Regions from separate parts of the Neobacillus sp. MER 74 genome, predicted to be linked through region 1. Evidence: predicted binding sites of a transcription regulator. Region 1 holds the regulator's gene; the other holds the start of a gene.
The links. Region 1 encodes CtsR, which represses protease genes until heat stress. Its sites were predicted from a motif close to ATGGTCAATAAAGGTCAAACA; they were not measured.
Positions count from the first base shown of each region.

Region 1 (3,045 bases):
GATTTCCCATAGCGCAAGCTAGTAAGAACCCTGAAAGATGATCAGGTTGATAGGTCAGAGGTGGAAGCGTGGTAACATGTGGAGCTGACTGATACTAATCGTTCGAGGACTTAACCAAATAGAAAAGCGGAAGCGTCCGCTTAGCAACGTATGGCCTGGAGGGCTTTGACTGAGATAAAGGAAACACGAAGAGCGATAGCGATTCGATGTTGACTTATCGTAGGGAAAAGACCGAAGGACACTAGTTGCTGGACGCTGGAGCTAGACAATTATATAGGTGAACTCAAGTTTACAAACTTCTTCTGCATTATCTAGTTTTGAGGGAATGATACCTCAACCAAATAGTCTGGCAGCAATGGCGAGAAGGTCACACCCGTTCCCATACCGAACACGGAAGTTAAGCTTCTCAGCGCCGATGGTAGTTGGGACACGCGTCCCTGTGAGAGTAGGACGTTGCCAGGCACCAAGGACAACCTGAAAAGGTTGTCCTTTTTTGTGTTCCAAACAAATTAAGAAGATACTTTTTAATCAAACCTAGGTTTCACATTGGCGAGATTTGGAGAAAATCATTAGTAGTGAATCGTTGCATCTACATAAAAAATTCAGTATAATTTAGTCAAATATAGTCAAAGTCAGAGAATGGGGGTGGGAAGATGAGAAACATCTCTGATATTATTGAAAAATATCTCAAACAAGTATTGGAATTAAGTGAAAGAGACCTAGTTGAAATCAAACGAAGTGAAATCGCAGACAAATTTCAATGTGTTCCATCTCAAATTAATTATGTAATCAATACCCGTTTTACGATTGAAAGAGGATACATCGTAGAAAGTAAACGGGGCGGCGGTGGGTATATACGGATCATGAAGGTCCAGTCTCATGATCTTGCTCATTTAATTGAACAATCACTCGCACTTATTCAAAGCAGGATTAGTCAAACCAGTGCCGAAGATGTTATATTCAGACTCGTTCAAGAAGAAATTGTCTCGCAGCGGGAAGCGAAAATTATGCTCAGTGTAATTGACCGATCCGTTCTTTATATTGATCTTCCATACCGAGACGAATTAAGAGCGAGAATGCTAAAAGCAATGCTTACATCTTTAAAATATAAATAAATTTTTTCGCTTGAGAGGTGAAAGTATGATTTGCCAGGAATGCAACCAAAGACCTGCAGCCCTTCACTTTACGAAAATTATTAATGGGGAAAAGACGGAAGTCAATCTGTGTGAAAAATGTGCGCAGGAAAAGGGAGAAATGTTTATTTTTAATGGGGAATCTGGATTCGCTTTTAATAATTTATTAGCAGGATTATTAAATATAGACCCTGCTTTTCAAAAACCCAGTCAAAGCCCATTTCATCAAGAGGAAATTCTGCAATGTGATTCTTGTTCAATGACATTTCCACAGTTTTTAAAAGTGGGCCGCTTTGGATGTTCTCATTGTTATGAAGTATTTAAAGAACAATTGAAACCCGTATTACGTCGACTTCATAGTGGGAACTGGACACATAATGGGAAAATACCAAAGAGAATTGGCGGCGGTATCCATCTCCGTAAGCAAATAGATGAATTAAAAGGCACTCTAAAAGAATCCATTGCCAATGAGGAATTTGAGAAGGCAGCTGAGATTCGTGATGAAATACGTCAGTTAGAGAGAAAACTAGCAGACAGCCAAGAGGGAGGGGAATAACATGTCGCTTGAACGGTTTTTAAATCAAGCTGTCAGCTCCTGGATGAGTGAGGAAGGACCTGATTCAGATATCGTCCTCAGTTCCCGTATTCGTTTGGCTCGTAACTTTGATGCATATAAATTTCCAACACTTTTTTCACACGAAGAAGCAAAGATGATTATTGAAAAAATGGAGGAAATATTAAAACAGTCAGACATTCAAAAGTTTGGCCAAATGGAATTGTTGAAAATTAATGAACTCCAGCCCCTGCAGAAAAGAGTTTTGGTAGAAAAACATTTAATCAGTCCAAACCTAGCAGAGGATTCACCACATGGTGCTGTTTTATTAACCGAAAATGAAGAAGTTAGTATTATGATTAATGAAGAGGATCATATTCGTATTCAATGCTTGTTTCCTGGGTTGCAATTATCTGAAGCCTTAGATGCTGCTAATGAAATTGATGATTGGCTTGAAAGTAATATTCAATATGCATTTGATGAGAAGCATGGTTATTTAACCAGTTGTCCTACAAATGTGGGTACCGGTCTTCGTGCTTCGGTTATGATGCATCTGCCAGGATTAATCTTAACACAGCAAATTAATCGAATTATTCCCGCAATCAATCAATTAGGTCTAGTTGTTAGAGGAATTTATGGGGAAGGCAGCGAAGCTTTAGGTAATATATTTCAAATTTCTAATCAAATTACCCTTGGAAAATCGGAAGAGGACATTTGCCGGGATCTCAAGGGAGTTGTCAGCCAGTTAATTTCACAAGAAAGGTCAGCACGTGAAGCATTACGGAAAACTTCAAACATACAATTAGAAGACAGGGTGTTCCGTTCAATGGGTGTGTTATCTAATAGCCGAATTATTGAATCAAAAGAAGCAGCAAGATGCTTATCCGATGTTCGGCTTGGAATAGATATGGGTTATATTGAAAATATGCCTAAGACGATATTAAATGAATTAATGATCCTGACCCAGCCAGGTTTCCTGCAGCAATATGCTGGGGGTTCATTAAGACCACATGAAAGAGATATCCGTCGGGCAGCATTAATTAGGGAACGAATAAAAATGGAGCAAGAAAAATAGGTGAGGAGGAAGAGAATATGATGTTCGGCCGTTTTACTGAAAGAGCGCAGAAAGTTCTAGCATTAGCACAAGAGGAAGCGATTCGTCTTGGACATAACAATATTGGAACAGAGCACATTTTATTAGGATTAACTCGTGAAGGAGAAGGGATTGCAGCAAAAGCTCTTTATGGGCTAGGCTTAGGTTCTGAAAAAATCCAAAAAGAAGTAGAAAACTTAATTGGCAAAGGACAGGAAGCTTCTCAAACGATTCACTATACTCCACGGGCTAAAAAGGTCATCGAA
Region 1 covers NZ_JAMAUV010000019.1:10-3,054, forward strand. Annotated here, with positions in the region: partial or broken rRNA gene M3610_RS21685 (23S ribosomal RNA) at 1-118, shown strand, start outside; rRNA gene rrf (5S ribosomal RNA) at 346-462, shown strand; gene M3610_RS21695 (CtsR family transcriptional regulator) at 654-1,115, shown strand; gene mcsA (protein-arginine kinase activator protein McsA) at 1,141-1,689, shown strand; gene mcsB (protein-arginine kinase McsB) at 1,691-2,761, shown strand; gene clpC (ATP-dependent protease ATP-binding subunit ClpC) at 2,779-3,045, shown strand, end outside.

Region 2 (3,045 bases), on a different contig from region 1:
AATACTGCTCATTTAGGCTAATCCTTGGCAGTGATTCATCAGACATCCTTACTGTAAGTCCGTCGCTTGAGTGCTCGATGATTGCATCCGGGATAATGTATGTGGTTGCTTCCTTACCTAGAATAGTTCCCGGCTTTGGGTTCAAGGATTGAATTTGATCAAAAATATCCTGGATCTCTTTAAGAGTTACTTTTAGTTCCTTTGCAATTGGCTTCCACTTTTTTTCAGCGAACGGTAAAAAATATTCAGAGATAATTTTTTGAGCCAGTTCATTATTTGGATTCTGATAATAGATCTGCATCTGCAGGCACTCTTGCAGGTTTCTTGCACCAATCCCCGCTGGCTCCAATGTTTGGATAATAGCCAAGCATTCTTCCACGACATCTTCCTTTACTCTTAGCTTTTGGGAGATTTCATGAAGGTCGCCTGTAAAGTAACCGTTTTCATCAAGGTTCTGAATCAGACGGCGAATAACAGTTAATTGTTCCGCTGATAAATTCGTTATTTTTAATTGTGATAGTAGATACTCTTCAAGTGAAAAGGGTTTATCGGCAATTTGCTCAATCCAGTCCTTTTCCACTTTTTGGTTCTTCCGGCGATTTCGGTCAATGAGTGGATTCATCGGCTTAATATTGCTATGTTCAACCTGCAATAGGGGATTTTCAAGTGCCTTATCGTCTAAAAAAGCAGTTAACTCTTGGGCAGAGTACTGCAACAATGCAATGGCCTGAGATAACTCCTGTGTCATTGCTAATTTTAATGTTTGCTGTTGCCATAAACCAGCCTTTAAGTTCATTTCATATCCCCCCTGCATTCTATTTTACACGATGGACGGAAATTCGGGAATGGAAAATGATAAACTAGGAGATTAGGATGATTTTTTCCAATAAAAAACCTCCCATTTAATAAAACAGGAGGCTTTAGTGATGCGCTCGGCAGGAATCGAACCTGCATTTCAAGCTTCGGAGGCTTGCGTGCTATCCGTTGCACCACGAGCGCTAAATATTAGCGACTTACATATTATATTCCAGTTTCCCGCACTTTGCAAGTAAAGATTTAGTTTAAAATTCTTAAAAATGGTTATGATGGATTAGGGAAAGTTGTCGAACAATTTTATAGTCAAATTGTTTGACCTTTATTGACCATCAGTGTATGATAACAATACATATTACTATTACCTTTACAATCAAAGGAGGAAGAAAAATGAATTTGATCCCTACAGTAATTGAACAAACAAACCGGGGCGAGCGAGCGTATGACATTTACTCCCGTCTGTTAAAAGACCGGATTATTATGCTGGGAAGCGCCATCGACGACCATGTTGCTAACAGCATTGTAGCACAATTATTATTCCTTGAAGCGGATAATCCAGAAAAAGATATTTCTTTATATATCAACAGCCCAGGCGGCAGCATTACAGCTGGTATGGCGATTTATGATACTATGCAATTCATCAAGCCAAAAGTTCAAACGATTTGTATTGGTATGGCTGCATCTATGGGTGCATTCTTACTTGCAGCTGGTGAACCAGGCAAGCGTTATGCCCTTCCAAATGCGGAGGTTATGATTCACCAACCACTAGGCGGCGCACAAGGACAAGCAACTGAAATCGAAATTGCTGCAAAGCGTATCCTCTTCCTTCGTGAAAAATTAAATGGTATTTTATCAGAACGGACAGGCCAGCCTCTTGAAGTAATTGCCAAAGATACAGACCGCGACAACTTCATGACTGCCGAACGTGCAAAAGAATATGGTTTAATCGACCACATCATCACACGTAATCTAATTGATGATGAGAAGAAAAATAAATAAGTAACAAAGAAGCAATCGGCATCGACCGGTTGCTTTTTTTATTCTTCTAAAAATAATAAAACGGCCGGTCCCATATGGAACCGGCCGCAAATATATTATTGTTCTTTTTGAATAAAATCAGCCAATGCTTCAATAGCGGATGCTTCATCGTCACCATCTGCCACGATATCAATCATGACACCAGTACCAACCGCAAGACTCATTAAGCCCATAATGCTCTTCGCATTAACTTTCTTTCCATCCTTCTCCAGGAAAATATCCGCAGAGAACCGATTGGCTTCTTGGACAAAAAGGGCTGCTGGGCGTGCTTGAAGACCTGTTTTCAATTTTACTTCTACTTGTTTCACTAACATTATACAATTCCTCCTCATGTTTTTTTCGTCTATATTTCTTGAAGCTTATTCAAAAAATTTACTACCAGCTCATGTTATGGCTTTCACAAGATTACTTATGAAAGAATTTTCTATTCTGAGATCATCATATCCCCTATACGAAGCCTTTCCGCGATAGCATCAATTTTTCTCAAACGATGATTAATTCCAGACTTACTGATCGCACCGCCAGAAACCATTTCCCCCAATTCCTTAAGGGTTACATCGGTATAATTTAAGCGGAGTTCTGCAATTTCTCTTAACTTCTCAGGTAAAATTTGCAGACCGACTGTCTGGTCGATATAGCGTATATTCTCGACCTGCCGAATCGAAGCACCAATTGTTTTATTAAGATTGGCGGTTTCGCAATTTACAAGCCGATTGACTGAATTGCGCATATCACGAACAATTCGAACATCCTCGAAGCGAAGGAGTGCGTTATGGGCACCAACAATATTTAAAAACTCGGTTATTTTCTCTGCTTCTTTTAAGTAGGTAATATAACCTTTCTTGCGTTCAAGTGTTTTGCTATTAAGCCCAAATGTATTCATCAATTCGCATAAAGAATCATTGTGTTCTTTATAGAGCGAAGCAATCTCCAAATGATAGGAGGATGTCTCTGGATTATTGACAGATCCGCCTGCTAAAAATGCACCGCGGAGATAAGAACGCTTACAACATTTCTTCTTTACAAGTTCTGGTGAAATATCGTGAATAATCGTAAAACCTTCACCGATAATTTTGGTATCCTCGAGAATTTCCTTTGCTTGCTGGGATAAACGGACAATATAGACATTGTTTTTTTTCAAACGCATCTTCTTCCGAACAAGCAGCTCGACTTGGACATCATAACTCTTTTTTA
Region 2 covers NZ_JAMAUV010000003.1:276,036-279,080, forward strand. Annotated here, with positions in the region: gene rpoN (RNA polymerase factor sigma-54) at 1-796, opposite strand, end outside; tRNA gene M3610_RS08080 (tRNA-Arg) at 928-999, opposite strand; gene clpP (ATP-dependent Clp endopeptidase proteolytic subunit ClpP) at 1,204-1,812, shown strand; gene M3610_RS08090 (HPr family phosphocarrier protein) at 1,908-2,165, opposite strand; gene whiA (DNA-binding protein WhiA) at 2,276-3,045, opposite strand, start outside.
Region 2: a site for CtsR is predicted at 1,126-1,146, ahead of clpP (ATP-dependent Clp endopeptidase proteolytic subunit ClpP). Genes of this name have one in related genera too.